Regions from separate parts of the Shewanella frigidimarina NCIMB 400 genome, predicted to be linked through region 1. Evidence: predicted binding sites of a transcription regulator. Region 1 holds the regulator's gene; each other region holds the start of a gene.
The links. The regulator LexA, encoded in region 1, represses DNA repair genes until DNA is damaged. The targets are predictions, from matches to a motif close to TACTGTATNNNNATACAGTA.
Positions count from the first base shown of each region.

Region 1 (5,230 bases):
GGCGCCGCCAGTAAGAAACATAATGAAACTAAACCATAAATATAGCGATCCAATATCTTTATGGTTAGTGGTGAGTAGCCAGCGCATTAGCCCCTTCGGAGCCCCGTGATGATGATCATCATGAGCGGTAGCCAGTGTATCGTGCGTTGTTGTGCTCATTGTTTTCCCCTACTGTCCATGGCTAGCGACATCGGCAGGTTGCACCGCCTCGCCAGAATTATTGCCCCACGCATTGCGCTCATACGTAATCACCGCCGCCATCTTGCGAGGGCTAAGTTGACCACTAAATGCCTGCATTGCGGTTCCTGGTTTACCGTGCATAACGATATCGATATGTCCGCTAACCGGTCCGGTAACAACAGGGCTGCCAATAAGTGAAGGGAAAGCGCCAGGTAAACCTGCGCCAGTGGCTTGGTGACACGCAGCGCATGTCGTAGCATAAACCTGCTCACCTTCAGCAATTAATTGCTCCAAGGTTAAAGTGGGCAGATCCTCTGGTACAACAGTTTCTGCTACGGCTTCGACAACTTGATTGGCTTTGTCGGTAACCGCATCGGTAATGTCAGTTGCCGTGGCTGCAATAGTACTTGCTGCATCGGTTACTGCTTTACTTGGTTCGGTGCTTGCCTCGTTACTGCCTAAAAAGTTGCCTATATCAACTGCTTGCACTACATCACCGCTATTATTGCCCCAGGCATTACGCTCAAAGGTAATTACTGCGGCAATTTCTTGGGCGCTAAGTTGTTTTGCAAAGGCTTGCATTGCGGTTCCTGGTTTACCGTTTAAGACGATATTCAGGTGATCTTCAACAGGCCCTTTTATGATAGGGCTGCCAATTAATGATGGGAATACACCAGGAAGACCCGCGCCATTGGGTTGATGACAAGCGGCGCACCTAGCAATATAGATTTGCTCACCTTGTGAGGTTAGCTCCTCAAGAGACAAGGTTTTAGACATTGATGCCGCAGCGGCTGCAGCAGCATTACTTGCTAGTTGTTTTTGCTCCACTAACCAATTATCAAAATCGGCCTCCGATAATGCTTGCACCACAATCGGCATGAAACCATGGTCTTTACCGCATAATTCGGCACATTGGCCGCGGTAAATACCGGGTTTATCAATGCGGGTCCACGATTCGTTAATAAAGCCTGGATTGGCATCTTTTTTAACGGCAAACGCCGGCACCCACCATGAATGAATAACATCATCAGATGTCATCAAGAAGCGCACTTTTTGATTAATAGGCAGTACTAATGGCTTATCGACTTCGAGGAGGTAATGTTCTCCTTTGGCCTCACTGCCATCAATTTGAGCTCTGGGGGTGGATAATGTGCTGTAAAATTCGATGTCTTTATCAAAATAGCTGTAATGCCACTTCCACTGCGACCCAGTAATTTTTATGGTGAGATCAGCATCACTGGGATCTTCCATAGCAATCAAGGTTTTGGTGGCTGGAATAGCCATGCCGATTAAGATGATGAAAGGGATGACGGTCCAAGCAATTTCCACTTTGGTACTTTCGTGAAAATTGGCCGCGACAGCGCCTTTTGATTTGCGGTGATAAATCATTGAGTAAATCATGATCCCAAACACCACTAACCCAATTACACAACAGATATAAAGAATTGTCATATGGAGGTCGTAAACCTTGCCACTGATATCTGTCACGCCTTGAGTCATGTTGAGGGGCATTTCTGTTGCCCCAAGCGGAAGTGCTACAAACACAACCAGTAAACAATACAACCATTGCTTCACAAGACTACTCCTCTGCTAATTGCAAATAGCAACTACAAAGAAGAGTCACACAGTAATTCTCTGCTCTATGCAAACTCTTCGGTTCCCGAAAAAAGTTTGATGACCTCAAAGTACTTTGGTGGCTGTAAACAGACGGTTTACGGTTTTATTGTTAGCTGTGCACCACGCTTGTACCTACGACTGAACTTATCAATTTTGATTTGGATCATTGGTCTGAAAGTAATCTTGATTACTGTCATTCCCGTCCAATTAAAGATAAAAAATGTTTCATCCTTGTTAACCACATTACTTGTAGATTAAACATTGATCAAGATCACTTTGTTGGCTAATAGGCTGAAAAAAGATGAAAAAAAACCCTGAATTCAATACAGGGCTTGGTAATGAAGGGTTCGTGCTTAGTGAAATGAGCAAAAATTACTTGTTCCATTTGTTAAAGTAGGGCTAACAAGTTGATGTTTGTGAGGTAAGTGAGCATTCACATCTTCAATTACCACCCCTAATGCACGTGCACTTTTAGCGACAATTTCTAAACGGCGACTATCGCGAGCATCAAGTGAGCTTGTCCAAGTCACTACTGCGCTCGATGTACCGCTAGTGAGCGCTTTCTCCATGGCCCATAATGTTTCGACTTCATCTTTGGTGTGCACCAGTAAAATGCGATCCATTCTTACACCAGCACTTGCCAGCATATGTTTATAGCCAATATGGGGCGGGCTAATTAATACAATCCATCTGCCTTGCTGGCTCAATATCGCTAACTGGCTGCACAATTGGCTCAGTTCAGCTTCACCTTGAGTGACAGTTTGTAATGTTTGAATGGTTTGGGTGCTATGCAGTTCTGTTTCAGTTAAATCTACCCATAAGCCCGGGTGGCGTGGCGCGATGCCCATTAGTTTGTTCATAACCAATCTCCATTACGGATAACGCCAACGGCAAGCCCTTCGATGGTTAGGCTTTGGCAACTTAAATCTACTTTTATCGGATTGTAATCTTCATTTTCGGCATGCAGATAAATCACATTACCTTTTTGTTCAAATCGTTTTACGGTGACGTCATCATCAACACGTGCCACAACAACCTGGCCATTACGTGCTTGCTGCATTTTATGTACAGCGAGTAAGTCGCCTTCTAAAATTCCGATATTTTTCATGCTGTCACCACGTACTCGCAGCAAAAAATCTGCGGCGGGCTTAAACATGTTTGGATCGACTTGATAGTATTGCTCTACATGCTCTTGAGCCAAAATTGGTTCACCAGCAGCAACCTGTCCAATCAGTGGCAGACCGGTTTCAACCTGTTCTTCTTGAGGTAAACGAATGCCTCTTGAGGTCCCAGGCATGATCTCGATAAAGCCTTTTTTGGCTAATGCTTTTAAATGCTCTTCGGCGGCATTAGCACTTTTAAAGCCAAGACGATTCGCAATTTCAGCACGAGTGGGTGGCATACCTGTTTCGGCGATATTGTTTTTAATTAAGTCTAAAATTTCTGCTTGGCGCGGCGTTAACGGTCTCATGATGATTCCTGTCTTTTTATACAGTGACTGTCATTATATACAGTGTTTATGTTCGCGCAAGTATTAACCAACTATTTTTTGTATTTTGTTGATTAAGTATCACTCAACAATATGTTTTAGTTAACTATTACTAATGTTCTGTCTTATGTTATTTCTGATAGTGAGAGCTTAAGCGTAAAGATAGATCGGTCTGATAGTGTAAGCAGGGTGGTTTCTGGTATCCTATACATCAATATTACAGTGGCTTATGTTGCGAAAATAACCATGTCAAAACCAGATTCAATATTTTTACGAGCATTAAGATGGATTCAAAAGTGGATGGTACAGACCATTGTGGTCCCTCACGATCCTTTTGATGACCTCAATATAGATCCAACTAAACCTTTGGTTTATTTAATGAAAACGGAATCTATTAGCGATATTGCCGCGTTGAGCGAAATCACCGAGGGCTTTGGTCTGCCCAGTCCTTATGAGCCATTACAGCTTGATGGCTTAACCGTGCCTCGTGTGGTCTGTTTAGAGGGCCGCAAACCACTATTTGGTAAACGTGAAAGTGGTGACAAATTCCTTAATTATTTTACCAGCTTATTGTCACTTCACAGTGAGAGTCCTGAATTAGATATACAGTTGGTTCCTGTTTGCCTTTATTGGGGACGTACACCCGGTAAAGAAGAAGACAGCATGAAAGCTGCAGTATTTGAACGTGAAAACCCTACGTGGTTACGTAAATGGTTAATGATTTTATTTTTAGGGCGCCATAATTTCGTCCAGTTTTCTAATGCACTATCGCTTCGTCATATGGCCGATGAACATGGTACTGATAAAAGAATTGCTCACAAATTAACCCGAGTTGCCCGAGTGCATTTCCGCCGTCAACGCAAAGTGATGACAGGGCCACAATTACCTAATCGACAAGCGTTGTTTGCCTCTTTATTAAAATCAGAATCTATCAAAAAAGCCATTGAAGAAGAGTCTGCGAATAAGAAAGTAACGGTCGAGAAAGCGCGTGAAACCGCCATTGAATACCTTGATGAAATTGCCGCCGACTATTCTGATAGTTTGGTGCGTATTGCCGAACGTTTCCTGACTTGGTTATGGAACAAATTATACAGTGGTATCAATATCAAAGGTGCCGAACAAGTAAGACAGTTACATCATGATGGCCATGAAATTGTTTACGTTCCTTGTCATCGTAGCCATATGGATTACTTGCTACTGTCGTATATTTTGTATTATCAGGGCATGGTTCCGCCGCACATTGCTGCCGGTATTAACCTTAATTTTTGGCCAGCAGGGCCGATGTTCCGCCGTGGTGGTGCATTCTTTATCCGTCGTAGTTTTAATGGTAATAAACTTTATACCGCAGTATTTCGTGAATATTTAGATCAGTTATTTGCTAAGGGTTATGCGGTCGAGTATTTCACTGAAGGCGGCCGTTCGCGTACCGGACGTTTGTTAGCGCCTAAAACCGGTATGTTGGCTATGACAATTAATAGTGTGCTTCGTGGGATAGAGCGCCCAGTGACATTAGTACCCGTGTATTTAGGTTATGACCATGTGATGGAAGTGGCGACGTATCACAAAGAATTAAGCGGTAAGAAAAAGAAAAAAGAATCAGTTTGGCAGGTCTTTGGTGCTATTCGTAAGTTAGGCAATTTTGGCCAAGGTTATGTGAATTTTGGTGAGCCGATTAATTTACAACAGTTCTTAAATCAGCAGGCGCCAGAGTGGCGTGATGAGCTAGCTAAAGATCCTGATCAAAAACCGTCTTGGTTTACGCCATCAGTTAATTTATTGGCTAACCGTGTAATGACTAATATCAATGGCGCTGCCGCAGCCAGCTCAGTAACATTGACCAGTTTAGTGTTACTAGCGTCAGAGCAAAATGCGTTAGAAAGAAGCCAGTTAGAGCGTCAGCTTGATTTGTATTTAGCCTTACTTAAAACAGTGCCTTATACCGAA
Region 1 is NC_008345.1:284,396-289,625, forward strand. It holds gene ctaD (cytochrome c oxidase subunit I) at 1-159, opposite strand, end outside; gene coxB (cytochrome c oxidase subunit II) at 169-1,755, opposite strand; gene SFRI_RS01365 (cell division inhibitor SulA) at 2,151-2,657, opposite strand; gene lexA (transcriptional repressor LexA) at 2,654-3,268, opposite strand; gene plsB (glycerol-3-phosphate 1-O-acyltransferase PlsB) at 3,533-5,230, shown strand, end outside.

Region 2 (5,230 bases), 830 kb from region 1:
ACTTGATTTCATCTTAGAGGGCGTTTCGTGACTGCATTAACTCAATTATATCCTCAGCCTCTATGGCAATGGTTTGAACAAATTTGCGCTATTCCACATCCATCAAAGCATGAACATGCGTTATCACAACATATTCAACAATGGGCAAAAGCTCAAGGCCTTGCGGTTGTTGAAGACAAAGTGGGTAATTTAATCATCCGTAAGCCTGCTACTGCAGGAATGGAAAACTGCAAAATAGTGGTGTTACAAGCGCACATTGATATGGTGCCGCAAAAAAATGCCGACAAAGTACATAATTTTGAAACCGATCCGATTGAAGCCTATGTTGACGGTGATTGGGTTAAAGCTAGAGGAACAACCTTAGGTTCTGATAACGGTATTGGTATGTCTTCGGCGTTGGCCATTTTAGGCAGTAAAGACATTAAGCACGGGCCACTCGAAGTACTGCTCACCATTGATGAAGAAGCCGGCATGACTGGCGCTTTTGGTTTAGAAGCCGGTTACCTTGATGCTGAAATTTTAATTAATACTGATTCAGAGCAAGAAGGTGAAATCTACATGGGTTGCGCCGGCGGTGTTGATGCACAAATAAGTGTACCAATGTCTTGGCAAGCACCAGAACAAAGCAACGCCAGCTTTTCACTGACTATGTCGGGTTTAAAAGGCGGCCATTCTGGTGTCAATATTCATCTTGGTCGTGGTAACGCTAACAAGTTATTAGCGCGATTTTTATTTAAATACAGTGACGAATTAGCCTTAGAGCTAGTCAGCTTTAGTGGTGGTTCGCTGCGTAATGCGATTCCGCGTGAAGCTAACGTTCAATTGATGTTGCCAGCTGAAAATGTTGAAGCATTAAAACAAGCTATTGAGTCATTTCAAGCGTTAGTGCGTGAAGAGTTAGCCGTAGCTGATCCTGCCATGTTACTCACGTTAGCCGCAATTGATGCACCAACAAAAGTGATGGACGAAGAAGCGCAAAATACCTTAATCGACTTATTACATGCTAGCCCTAACGGTGTTATCCGCATGAGCGATGAAGTAGAAGGCGTCACTGAAACATCATTAAATATCGGCGTGATCAGCACTGAAGATGAAAGCGTAGAAATATTATGCCTTATTCGTTCATTAATCGATTCGGGACGTGAAGAAGTCACTGGTATGCTAACCGCACTATCAAATCTATCGGGTGGTAGCATTGATTTAAGCGGTGCTTATCCAGGTTGGAAACCAGACACTAGCTCACCTGTTATGGAAATTGTGCGTGACACCTATAACGATATTTATAAAAAAGATCCTACCGTGATGGTTATTCATGCAGGTCTTGAATGTGGTTTATTTAAAGAACCTTATCCGCACATGGATATGGTATCGATTGGTCCGACGATTCGTTATCCGCACAGCCCAGATGAAATGGTCAACATCACCACGGTTGGTCAATATTGGGAATTACTGCTTGCTGTATTAGAGCGTATCCCAGCTAAAGAGGCGTAATCAGTCAAGTGATTGTGGCTATGGTTATAATTGGCTGATAAGCCATATAAGAAAGGCGACAGCAATGTCGCCTTTTTTCTCTCTATGGTTTCCGTTATAAAATGGGCGCCTAAAATTGTAAATCGAGTTGAGTAATTTGATCGACACTACTCTCGGAAGAAGCCAACGTCACATCCGCTAGGCCAACGCTCACACCGACTAATCGAATCCCTCGCCCTTGGCTTCGTTGTAATGCTTGCAGCAATAACTCATGAAACAGGTTAATCGAAATCTCATCACTGCGATGCTCGATGGTGGTCTGCTTAAAATCATTAAATTTCAGTTTCACAACCTGCTTATGGATCTGTCGGTCTTTTGCACTGCGACGAACCCGAGTACTCAGCTCTTGAATCAGTTGCGGTAATACCTGATGACATTGCTCTAACGTAAAAATGTCTTTGGCTAATGTCGTTTCAACCCCGACAGACTTACGCACTCGATGCGGGCTAATTTGTCTTGAATCGATCCCTTGAGCACGCTCAGCCAACACATGGCCAAACTTACCAAAGGCCTCAATTAATTGCACTTTAGGGTATTGCTGCACATCATAACAAGTGGTTAAGCCAATATCGGCTAACTTTTTTGAAGTGACTTTACCAACTCCAGGAATTTTACTCAGCGGTAGGTCTTTTACAAAATCAGCAATTTGATTTGGAGTGATAACATATTGTCCATTCGGCTTATTTAAATCGGATGCAATTTTGGCTAAAAACTTAATGGGTGCTATACCAGCTGAAGCAGTTAATCCGGTAACCTCAAAAATCTCATCTCGTATCGTCTTGGCAATTAATGTCGCACTGCCTTGGTGAGCATCGCAATCAGTCACATCAAGATACGCTTCGTCCAAAGACAAAGGCTCAACAAGATCAGTGTATCGATGAAAAATCTCACGTATTTGCAGTGACACCGATTTATACACTTCCATCCGCCCTGGTACTAAAATCAATTGCGGACACAACTGCAACGCATGATAACTGGACATAGCGCTACGCACCCCAAATTTGCGGGCCTCATAGCTGCAGGTACTTATCACACCTCGGCGGTCACTTCTGCCGCCAACAGCAATGGGTTTTCCTCTCAACTCAGGAAAATCGCGCATTTCTACCGCGGCAAAATAACAATCCATATCGATGTGAATGATTTTACGCATTCTATAACCATCATCATTATCTTAATTGAAACAATGATACTGTATATAAAAACAGTATTCAATCATTGCTTATTATTAATATAATGAATAAATGTGACTCAAGATATTTTTAAATGTCAAAAGCTAGCTTCAAGCCATCCTAAAACGCAATAAAATATTATTCTGAAAAAAGCTAAATCATCTAGCAAATTATTCAATTTATAAATTGATTGTAGACAACATTCTTATGACTTCAATTCGATTTATTGAGTCATTCTTTCTTTTCAAAAACAGTACAAAATCATAAGCATTTAACCGTAATTGACTATCTAGCAGTTGAGGGGCACTGCCTTTGCTCAGTAAGTATTCAACTAATTTTTTATCATTGAGTAAGATTGCGGCATGAAGAGGCGGTAGTCCATCAATCTTACTTTTAGTATTAACGGAGGCACCATTGTCGATAAATTTATCTAAATAAACATATCTTTTTTTCTGATTAGAAATGCCAAATAAAAATGCTATGCCACCTACAGACTGAAGATCATCTAAGTCTTGTTTCGTTAATCTAAAATTAAACAAATAAAATTCACAGAACGAATTTGGTATGTAATGCGTATTATCTTCGACACTGCATAATACAACATCTTCAACACGGCTATTTTCAAGAGAATAAATAGCACCTAATGAATACATAATAATAATAGTAAAAGCGCATCCAATTAGTAACTTAAGTTTCATTTTAACTCCATATAACTTTGTTATTTAGGTTAAAAGCTAAAACACTAAAATGTCGACTGTTTGTTTTTGCTATTCCATTTAAATACAACACTAAAACACGAACGAAGCTGTATGATAGTTGTTCTCTCACTCTGTCATAGATTTTTATTTGCATTAAGTCTTTAGCTGTTGCATGACTAAACCAATGTTTTGCAGCGCTGCGCCCAAATTTTATTATGACTTTTTTAGCACCATCTTGAAGATTCATTGTTGATCGAAATAAAGAGTCGATAAATCCCATCGCATAAGATGCATCGACAACCTCAACTAACAAGCCTTGAGCAAACTCACGAACTTCATCAGTAATATCTAACTCATCAATAATCGAATGTTGACTCGAAAATATGAATTTTAAAATAATTATAGTTTCATCATTATCAAATATGAGTTCACTACTTTTGAAGTTTTTAAGGTGTACATCTCTATTCATTTCCATATAGTTTAAAATACGTCCTATTAAAAACTAAATATATCAATTTAATTAGAAAAAACCATTATCACTTTTAATGTATATCTTCCAGAGTAGGGGGAAGTCACCGAACGTTTTTTACACAAAAATAGTTTACTTAATGAGTTGTTATAGCCCATAAAATCTTCATGGCTTGGACTATTTTTTGTTTGCAGGTTAAACGAATAGTTCAAAAAGCAAGCACTAATGCGGTTAACCTGTCTTCCAGAGCCTCCACATGAGTGTTGAAATGACACAAAAAAGCCCAAACGCAGTTGGGCTTTATTAACATGTAACGTATCAATTAAGACATTACATTTTGGTCTGTAAATAGTTTTGTAAACCTACACGCTCAATAAGACCTAATTGTTTTTCTAACCAGTACATGTGGTCAGATTCAGTGTCATCTAATAATACTTCTAAAATTTCACGGCTTTGGTAATCCGCTTTTTCTTCACATAGCGCGATAACTTTACGCAAATGATCTGCTACATGATATTCGTATGCAAGGTCATTTCTCAGCATTTCTTGCACATCTTTACCAATATTCAACGCTTCACGGCTGCCAACATCTGGAGTGCCTTCTAAAAACAAAATGCGTTGAACTAGTTTAGCGGCATGCAACTTCTCGTCGTCTGACTCATGCAGAATACGGGTATACAGTTCATTGAATCCCCAATCTTCATACATATGAGCATGGACAAAATATTGATCCATGGCTGACAATTCGCCAGTTAATAAACTATTTAAAGCGTCGATGACTTCTGGATGGCCTTTCATGATAATTTCCTATTAGTCGTTAATTTGTGATTGAAGATAATTTTGAATACCCGTTTGATTGATAAGCTCTTGCTGCGACTCAATCCAATCTAGATGCTCTTCTTCGTCTTCGAGTAAATCTTCAAATAAATCGCGGCTAACATAATCTTGCTGAGTTTCACATACCTTAATGGCTTCACGCAAAATGGCAATTTGTTCAGTAATCGCAGCTAGATCACAGCTAAGCATTTCTTCAGCATGCTCACCAATGCGCAATTTATCTAACTGTTGTAGGTTAGGTAAACCTTCAAGAAACAATACACGTTCAATCAGCTTGTCAGCATGCTTCATGTCTTCAATCGATTTTTTATACTCTTTCTCATTAAGCTTTTCCAATCCCCAATGCTTAAACATGCGAGCATGTAAAAAATATTGGTTAATGGCGGTCAGCTCACAGGTGAGTACTCGATTGAGTTGGCTGATGACTTTAGGATGACCTTTCATAGTAATGTCCCTCGATAAATAATGTGATCTCGATCAATTACAAATAGGATAAAACACTATAGGAGAAAAAGCAAATTTTCCTT
Region 2 is NC_008345.1:1,117,537-1,122,766, reverse strand. It holds gene SFRI_RS04945 (aminoacyl-histidine dipeptidase) at 28-1,491, shown strand; gene dinB (DNA polymerase IV) at 1,601-2,680, opposite strand; gene SFRI_RS04935 (ankyrin repeat domain-containing protein) at 2,879-3,397, opposite strand; gene SFRI_RS04930 (hypothetical protein) at 3,399-3,872, opposite strand; gene bfr (bacterioferritin) at 4,197-4,664, opposite strand; gene bfr (bacterioferritin) at 4,677-5,147, opposite strand.
Region 2: a site for LexA is predicted at 2,718-2,737, ahead of dinB (DNA polymerase IV). Genes of this name have one in related genera too.

Region 3 (5,230 bases), 2.2 Mb from region 1:
TCTAACTCGTTCTTGGCGATCAAGTCATGTGTGATTTTCTGCTCATCTTTAAGGATTTGTTTAAGTGCTATCAGCTCAATTGCAGCTGTTTGTAAAATGCTAAAATCGCCATACTCACCGATAACGCAATGGCTTAAGTTTGATGCAATTTCTTTAAACTTTTCTGTCACATCGGGTGATACCGATAAAACAAAAGTAAGGAAAGCTTCGCCTGTTTTCGGCTCAGTACAGAGCTGTTCAAGTAACGATTTTTCGACTTTATTGATGAGCTTAGTTGTTGCCCATCGCATTGTTCCTGTTTTGTGATAGTGTGCCGTCGCTAATATATTTTGCGGCAAGTCACAAACGCTAGTCCAATCAACACCTTGACTAACAGCTTCAACACGCTCACTTATCAATGTGTTGATATCGATATCACTACCTTGGAATACAAACAAAGCATCATGTTTCTGTCGGTAAATAATGACAGTCCATGTTTGTAAATCATCTAACGCTTTAGCTATTTCAGTATTTTTATAACCACGATTTACAAAGTATTTTTTTAAAAAATCTTTTTTAGCATGTAATTGATGATGAAAACCAAATATCGTCAGTAATGAAATAACCTTAGTTATAGAAACATGTAGCTCACTACCTTCTGCTTTTTGTTCTGCGCGATATATAGCATCACAACCTTCCAACCAAGCCTTACTATCATGCGATGTAACAATTAAGTGATGCAAATTATGGTGAAGGTAATCCCAATACATTTCTGGCCTGTATAAAACCAAGTCATCTTGAGGTTGTGTATAGTTATCTTCTAGGAACTCACGAAAACCATACTTTTCATGTGATGCAAGAAAACCGAATAAGCTACGCTCATTTTGTGAGAAGCGGCGTCTTGAAACAGGGCCTAAAAGTAAACTGACAATAGGGTCAAGTGGCAGAGTATCGGTTAACGCACCAACATTCCGATTTTGATTAGCGAAAGTACTGCTGACGACATTGACTAACTTTGCATACTTGCTTTCTATTTTTACGGAAATTTCAGCTGATCGTGTTATCGAGTCACCAACGAGGATTAATGATTCGTCAATTGATGGATTAAAACTAAGATCTCGATAGCGCCCCTGAACTTTACTCCATTCTTGCTGAGTTTTAGCATCTTTATTTTTAGCGTAATCAGAAAAAGCTTGATGTAAGAAACCTATCATCAATACAGGGCGATTAGCTTGTTGAACTACGTCAGCTAATGCTTGGAATAAATGTAAGTCCTTATTAGCGCGTGATTGGTAATCTAAAGCCTTGCCCATTTCATCGAGTAAAATTAATACACCATCATCATTACTTTGCGTTGAAGACAGAGCCAGTTTAATTTCAGAAAGACATTCATCGTCAGTTAAGTCTGCAATTATATTCACATCGTGCGTTATACCAAGTGCAATATACAAACTTTGTAAAATACTGTTTGCAGGTGACTCTAAACCACAAACATGTTTAACCGTTTTCCAACCAATGTTGATAGCAAATCTTTTCTTGAATTCAGACAAAAGGACAGGCGATGATTGTAACTTTGCCGTAGCGTACTCGCGTAACTTAGTATCAGTAGATAATAAACATGATAAAAATAACGCGACGGTAGATTTACCTGAACCATAAGGCCCTGTAATGGTATATACCCTTTGTGCATTAGCGTCGTATTCGCGACTGACAGTATCAAGCACATTAACGGCAGTACCATGAAGAATAAAATCGTCAATAAAGGACCGTAAATCTTCGCTATCACCATCAATACGGGTTGAGCTTTTATAACGCTGGTTGATAGTTATGAGTGATTCAGTCATTTTTAGTGCCATAATATTGATTCAAATAGAGAGTGCTGTTGGTCTTTGCATAATCAGAAACGTTGACTTGCCTTAATCCTAATGAATCGACCCACGAAATGTTTTTGTCTGTAAAGTTCTGAACTTCATCGAGTTTTTGACCAAGCCCAGATTCAGACAAACGGAATATACGACCGGGTGAACAGGGTTTACTCAATAATGAGTCGAAATCGACAGTGCTGACTTTAGAATCAACAGTTTCAGTTTTAAAAAACTCAAGCAGGGCATAAGTAAATATTTCGATAGGTAGTTCAGGACGTTCAGATAGATTGCTAATGTAAAAACCGCCGCCGTTATCTTGTATCAAATTTAATTCAGACAAAGGCGAAATAAAATGGTCTTCATCTATGTTGATACTTTTTTTCGATGGAGTAGCTTTGAGCTTTTTACTATAGGTATTCAAAAAGCAGTCAATGTCTTTCTTGATAGTAGATATATTACCTAGTTCACTATCAACCAGTTTTTTCGCATCTTCAAAACAATCAGCGATTAGCTTTGTTTTTTCAAAATGTTGCACATTTGCAAAATTAAAAAAGTAACGGTAAGCCGTCAAATGTTCAACATTAAAATTTAACCAGAAATGAACTAACCAAATTGAACCAGGCAATTCTAAATAAGGATCTCTTCCATCCTCTAAGCTTTCACCACCAAAAAGATATTCGCCATTTTGTGACACAGCATGAGTAAATGAATTATTTGATCGTTCAGAATGGATCACGTTAGAAGCTTCAGCCCAATACTGAATAGCTTTAACCATATTTTTACCAACACCAAGTTCAACTATCGATTGACGAATGCTGTCTTCATCAGAACTTGAGAATTTACCATTTGAATTCAAATGATTAACTGCCTTGAATAGCCATCCATAGCGCAGAGGGAAAGTGTCATGACCTGTAAACTTAGCTTTCATCGCTTATTAGTGCCTCTGGAGAAATTGTCCAGCGGGGATTCTAGACCTATTTAAAGATGAAAAAAAGCATTTTATTCAAAATACTGTACTTTTGCACAGTTGTTTTGTTAGATAATAATTTCTGTTGTATCAAAAGAGATTATGAGATAAATTTATGAAAATAAAGACATAAAATCTATATTTTCAATTCAGTAAGATAAACATATTATTGTAGTGCTACGAAAGGAATTCGTCTTTAAGTTGAAGGATTATTAGATAAGCCTTAGATCTATTCATACGTCTTCTTTGAAATTTTTGCCACTACGAAATTTTAATTGCTCATATTCTTATACCACATATAGCTACTAGTTATTTGGATAAGATTTTGAATTTCGGAGACTTTTAATGCAAAAATCGTTGGATATTTTCAAAGCTGATCCTCAATCTGTATTTGATGTACTATGCGATAGAAAAAATACAGGCTTTTACATGCCTGCTTACCAGAGACCTTACTCATGGGAAGAAGCCCATATCAAAGATTTGTTTTCTGATTGCGACAATGTGTTTAGAAATCTCCTAGATTCATCTGACGCAATTATATTTCTTGGATCAATACTTAGTGTGGACGATAGTGGCGCACAAACTATATATCCTTTAGCTAAACGACACACACCTACCCATATAAAACTCATTATTGACGGCCAACAGCGTTTATCTACTCTAGCTATCATTATCATGTGTCTTAACGAAAGATTACGTTTTCTTTTACCTAAACTGAAGAAATCAATAGAAGATGAAGTAGATGATGATGCAATCGATACTCTTGAAAATTTAAGAGAAATTGTTTCACAAAGTATTTTAGACACATCAAACTTTGTAATTGAAACTACTGCTGAGCATAGTTTATATAAATATCTTCCGAAGATTATTCGTTCACAATTAGATTGTTGGGGTAAAGATGAGAAAAATGCAGTATATGAAAGTCCTATTTCTGAATTACTTATCAGCTATCAAAGACATATTATTGAGTCAGACGGTTCAACAATTTTCAAAGAAATAGATCTTAGTGTGCTAAGTGACTCATGTAAACGAGTTGTAAATAATGTTAAAGAAATCAGAAGGCAGCTTAATTGTATACAAAATGGTTTTCAGTTCAAAAACCAAGATGAAGATGGTGAAGAAAAACTCCTGATTAGTGATTTCGTAAATGTTGATACTTTAGATATATGTTTAGATTTTCCTATTGATGAAAGTTTATTAAAAGCATCGAAAAATAACACTAAGATTCAAGATATTATTTTCATTACAGCTTTTACTAAATTCTTGTTACATAGAGTTTGTCTTACTTTTGTTGAAGTTAACAATGAATCCTATGCTTTTGACATGTTTGAAGCCCTTAATACGACTGGTGAGCCCTTAACAGCGATAGAAACTTTTGTTCCGAAAGTTATTGAACATATTGGTTATAAACGTAATGAAGGTGAACCTGGAGTTGATGAAGCTATGTTATCGCTTAATTCGATTACAGATCGCTTCGAGAGGATGATTAAGAGCAAAGATAAAAATGACAAGACTAAGGCACTTATATTAGCTTTTATTCGGGCCTATGACGGTAGGGTAAAGGTAACAAGTTTACGAGATCAGCGTGATGCTATGTTAAAAAGTTATGAACAATGTGCATATGTAAATAAAGATGAATATTTAGCTCAATTAGGCTCTACAGCAAAATTTTTATTTGATCATTGGCAGTCTCCAGTTCCTGACGTTAATGGACTTGTATCTAATTCTGATTTGGATACTGCCAATGTGTGTTTACGTTACCTTGTAGATATGAAACACGATATTGTTCAGCCATTACTAATTCAGTTCATGTTACAAGACGAAAAGTATCAGTTTGTCGGTAATGTCGACTCTAGTTTTATTAAAGTTTTAAAGGCAATAACAGCATTTAGTGTATTGTGGCGAGCTATGAGTGGTGGCGCAGATGGTATTGATGGTGTTTATAAGAAACTGCATGAAAAAGGTTTCGATATTTCAGGTGTTCACTCTAAAGCTTACAAATTAAAAGATAGTACAATAAGTTCTGAAGAATTTAATGTGGATGCTGTAAAAGCTTTTTTTGTTCAAGAACTTGAAAGTAAAATTATTGATAAAGAGTCACCTAAAGATGGCGCGTATGAAAAATGGTTGGATATTTGTTCAAAACAGCCACTTTTAACTAAGTCAAAAAGTATAAAGTTATTATTGTTAGCGGGATTTCATGGTGTTAAGTTAGAAGGTGAAAACTTTATAAGATCTGAAGAACCAATAACTCAATTTATAACTCCAATTATGTGGGAATTGGTTTCTAATAAAGACCGTATTAAAAAAGTTTATAGCGGAGGGACTTCTTCGTCAGGATGGTCTGATCCTAATATTTTCAACCCGGAAGTATTTAACAAATTAGGTAATGTGCTTGTAGATGCTCGTGATAATATTA
Region 3 is NC_008345.1:2,482,509-2,487,738, reverse strand. It holds gene SFRI_RS10755 (hypothetical protein) at 1-1,529, opposite strand, end outside; gene SFRI_RS10750 (DUF4007 family protein) at 1,816-2,772, opposite strand; gene SFRI_RS10745 (DUF262 domain-containing protein) at 3,157-5,230, shown strand, end outside.
Region 3: a site for LexA is predicted at 2,854-2,873, ahead of SFRI_RS10750 (DUF4007 family protein). Genes of this name have one in related genera too.

Region 4 (5,230 bases), 940 kb from region 1:
GTTGGTTAATTCATTACCTGAAACAACCGCTACTATTGATGAGGCATTAATAGCCAGAGATGCACAGACACTATTGCAGGCAGTGCATAAACTGCATGGCGCAACATGTTATTGCGGCGTACCGACCACACAAAAGCTCTGTCGGGATATTGAGTCAGCACTAAAGCATAAAATTGACATCGATGACCTAGAACCTGAAATACTAGAGTTACTTGATGAGTTAACTAAGGTAGAATCAGCTGCAAATCAAGTGATAAACCAGCTATCAGTGGATGTTCCCCATGACCAGTAAAACCGGTTTTTTTAAACGCCTAAAGGCATTGTCGTTACCTCAGAAGCAGCTTTTTGCACTCGCACTGTGTCAAAGAATGCTCCCAAATTATCAATTATTTTCTGAAGTATGTGAATTTGGTCAACCGCAGGTATTAGGTACTGCACTAGAGTTATTATGGCAAAGCCAATATGACAAAAAGCTTAAGTTCAATATTGATGTGCATTTACAGCGCCTCGATGAAAACACCCCTGATCCTAGCGACTTTGAAGCCTATGGTGCTTATCCCGCCATGGATGCGGCTGTTGCCATCGTCACCTTAATGGGTGCGATAGATGGAAAAATTGAAGAAGATATTACTAACATCAGTAAGTTATCATCAAGCACCGTCGCCAATTATATTGAAGCTATTAGTGATGAATCATTAATGGATGAAGAACTCGATGAGTTTGTTTTTTCGCATCCAGTAATGGAACAAGAAAAAGAATTACAAGGCATGTTACTCGACATTATCGAAGCCAATCCAGACATAACCAGCGAACTGGTTAAAGGTTTGCGTAAAGATATTATCGAAGCTGGTGTGTCTAATATTGGTATTAGCCTGTAGTACGAACTTGTAGAACAAATAGATTAATGTCAATCAACATCATTTAGCCTGAAATTATTCAGGCTTTTTATTGAGTCTCGTGCAATGAGAAGAATTTTTTATCAAGGTTTCACTTTCAGTAACGCCAATGGTAAAACTGATGACTGGACACTAGTAATTGGTAATCAGGTACGAGTAGGTTCGTTATTTGAATTAAGAAGGCAAGTGCATTTTTTTTCTGAACTGGGAATATTACCCCCTCCGAAAATATCAAAGGCGAATTTAGCCTTAAAATCTGACAAATAATCACTCGTTTAACTTTAGCCTAATTGCATCTGCCTATCGAAAAGCAGTAAAGTGATCTTATTATCATTTTGCTAAGGAATTGCGAGGGATGTCCAGTATTCTTACCCCGCTAATCGCTGTATTTATTATTATGCTGCTCGGCAGTATTGTTCAAAAAATGCGACTGTTGCCAGCAGACACCGATTTGATCCTCAATCAGTTTGTCTATTACATTGCTTTCCCCGCAATATTATTGATTGTGCTAGCTGAAACGCGCATTGAAGACATTATTCAATGGGGCTTTATCGGTGGGTTTAGCCTAGCGATGGTCATTACTTACGCCTTAGTGATTGTTGTATCACTACTTAGCACACCTAAGAAGCAAGCCGTTGCGGCAATGCGCGCATTAAACGCTACCTTTGGTAATACCGCATTTATTGGTATTCCATTGCTGAGTTTATTATTCCCAGGTCATAAAATGGCATTAGTCGCTGCAGCGATTGCCAGCTTGTTGTCAGTGATCATGTTTGCTTTTGCTTTAGTATCAATTGAGCTAGCCAGTCGTGATAAACAATCAACCGACCATGCCATCGTCATCATGGCTAATGCCCTGTATAAAAACCCAATCGTGGTTGGTAGTGTTATTGGCATTGGTTTATCAGCACTGCATATTACCTTACCGGATAGTCTGGGGTTAATGTTACACCAGGTGGGAAATACCTCTAGCCCATGTGCACTGTTTGCCATAGGAATGGTACTTGCCAAAGCCTTACGACATCAATCTGACACAAAGATGTTCAGTATTGGTTTGATTGCGGAACTGAATTTAATCAATTTACTCAAGTTAATTATTCAACCATTAATCGCCTTTGGATTACTCAAACTGTTCGGCGTAGAAAAGGAATTACTGACCATGGGAGTTATTTTAGCAGCGTTACCAACGGCAGCAAGTGTGTATCTTTTGGCCGACCGCTACCAAATAAACGCCAACGTCAGCGCCCAAGGCATTTTATATGGTACATTAATCACTTTTATCAGTTTGCCAATAATAGAAACACTTTTAAAATCCATTGCTTAATGATCAATCAAACCTAGATGATAAAATAGTCAACGATAATTATTGTCCAACCACTTTACTGTATATAAAATCAGTATATACTGTTTATCAATACAGTGGTTTGGTAGTTTCATTGACAGGAATTCATTATGCTTTGCCAACTCAGCATCAACAACTTTGCTATAGTACGCTTTTTAGAACTCGACTTTAAAGCCGGTATGACAAGCATCACCGGCGAAACAGGTGCAGGTAAATCGATTGCTATCGATGCGCTTGGATTATGTCTTGGTAATCGAAGTGATGCCAACACTGTCAGGCCTGGAGCCACCAAAACTGAAGTAAGTGCACGATTTACCCTTCATGATGTTCCTTTAGCCAAACGCTGGCTTGAAGATAGCGATCTTGATGCTGAAGATGAGTGTATATTGCGTCGAACCATTAACAGTGATGGCCGCTCAAGAGCCTACATAAATGGTAATCCTGTGCCTGTGACGCAATTAAAAGCCATCGGACAACTATTGATTGGTGTTCACGGCCAACATGCACATCACGCAATGCTTAAAAGCGAGCATCAATTAAACCTACTCGACCACTATGCTAACCACAAAATACTGCTTGATAGCGTTAGCGCTAGCTATCAACGCTGCAAACAAGTGGAAAACGAGCTAAAGCATCTTGAGCAAGCTCAGCACGAACGCATTTCGCGTCAACAGCTACTGCAATATCAAGTAGAAGAGCTTAATGAGTTTAACTTAGGCTTGGAAGAATTTGATGAAATAGAACAAGAACACAAACGCTTAGCCAATGGCACAGATTTAATTGAACGTTGCCAAGCAGGGTTACACTTATTGACCGAAAGTGATGAAGGCAATATAGAATCTCTGCTTAATAAAGTAGCCAGCATTGCTGATACGCTTCAAGGTTATGATGAATCCCTTGCACCTATTGGTACTATGATTAGCGATGCGTTAATTCAAGTACAAGAAAGCGCTAGCGAAATTGAAAGTTATTTAAGCAGTTTAGAACTTGACCCAGAACATTTTGCCTATTTAGATAAACGCCTTTCAACGGCAATGCAATTGGCGCGTAAGCATCATGTGAGTGCAGATAAGTTGGCGCTACATCATCAAGCATTGATGAATGAATTAACCGAACTTGCTGACGATGAAACTAAATTAGATGGTATAAGACAACAACTTGAAGCCACCAGAAATGCCTATTTAACCAATGCACAAAAACTGAGTCAAAGTCGTAGTCGTTATGCCAAAGAATTAGACAAGCTAGTCACTCAGTCTATCCATGAGCTCAATATGCCTAAGGGTAAATTTACCATTCAGATTAATCATAATCCGGACAACATTTCAGTTAATGGCTGCGATAGCATTGAATTTATGGTTACCACGAACCCTGGGCAACCATTACAACCGATTTCTAAAGTAGCCTCTGGCGGTGAGTTATCGCGTATTGGATTAGGTATTCAAGTGATCACAGCTAAAAAAGTCGCCACTCCAACACTCATATTCGATGAAGTTGATGTGGGTATTTCTGGACCAACAGCATCTGTCGTCGGTCGTATGTTACGTAGCCTTGGTGAGTCGACTCAAGTGTTATGTGTCACCCATTTGCCGCAAGTTGCAGGTAATGGCCATCAACATATGTTTGTGAATAAATTTAATAAAGGTGGCAACACCGAAACGACCATGCAGACCTTAGATAAAGATCAACGGGTGAATGAACTTGCACGCTTATTAGGTGGTGATGTCATTACAGAAAATACCTTGGCTAATGCCCGTGAGCTGTTGCAATAATCGTTATGCACTTATAAAAAGCAAATCAATATGTTAACGTAAAGTTAAAATAGATTTACGGATAAATCATAATGATGAAAGTAATAAAGGGCTTGGGTATTTTTGTCGGGCTAATATGTAGCTTACTGGTATTTACCGTTGTCTGTTTAGTGGCCATTAATGCAACAGACAGAACAAAGTCACCTAACACTCTTTTAGTTGAAAACTGGCTAAAACAGCAACCTATCGACCCTAGCGAAAATGGCTATGAGTATGCAATTACTATCGTAGGCACAATAGGAGATGATAAAACAAATGATAAAAAACCATTAATCAGCTTCAGCGAGCAAGAAGTTGAGTTAACTGACAATTTTAAAACCGCTTGTTATCAAACGGATTTGATAATATGCAGTGAATTTATTAGCGATAATAGCGATAGTATTAGAAATGTCATTGGCGCTCATAAAGCCAATATACAACAATATAATACATTATTAGATATGCCTTATTGGCAAGAAGAACCACAGTCTTTAACCCCAAATAATCAAGCTCACTGGGGTCTGCTTTTTAAGTTAAGAGATGTTCGTCAGCTTGCTGCGATAATAAGTGTAGATACATCTGACAACAAACTTGACCAACAAGCTGCGGTAGCATTTTTAAACAAAGATGCACATTTTTGGAATATGGTTTATCACTCATCTCGCTCAACACTCAATCATATGATTGCCGTTAACATGATAAAATATCAGCTTAATTTAGCTAGCACTTTAGCTAAGACCACAGATGCAGCTGTTGTAACCAAAGTCACAGCTTGGCAAACATCATTCGAGTTAACTGATAGTGATTTTGAACGGATATTTTCTGGAGAATGGCTTTTTGCCCATAACGTTACAGAACAAATGTTAATTGAAGTGCAGTCTGATAGTGTGGCTTTTTATGAGAAATGGTTAGCATATGCGTTGCTTAAGCCAACAGACAGTGACAATCTCATGGCCGAGTATATTGTCAGCCTAGTAAAGGAACCGGTTTCAACGACCTCGATGCACACACTCAAAGAACCAAATTATTGTTCTAACGACAATTATTTTCAGCAATTATGGATGTTACGCTACAATCCGATTGGTAAACTATTTAACTGCACTGTTTATGGAACAGATTACAAACAACGTTTAACTAATATGAATACAGAGTTAGAGCAATTGCGGACGAATCTACTTACCGCAAAATCATCCTAGTAAGTAGCT
Region 4 is NC_008345.1:1,225,538-1,230,767, reverse strand. It holds gene barA (two-component sensor histidine kinase BarA) at 1-292, shown strand, start outside; gene SFRI_RS05380 (YjaG family protein) at 282-878, shown strand; gene SFRI_RS05375 (DUF3319 domain-containing protein) at 963-1,163, shown strand; gene SFRI_RS05370 (AEC family transporter) at 1,252-2,220, shown strand; gene recN (DNA repair protein RecN) at 2,349-4,007, shown strand; gene SFRI_RS05360 (hypothetical protein) at 4,157-5,221, shown strand.
Region 4: a site for LexA is predicted at 2,299-2,318, ahead of recN (DNA repair protein RecN). Genes of this name have one in related genera too.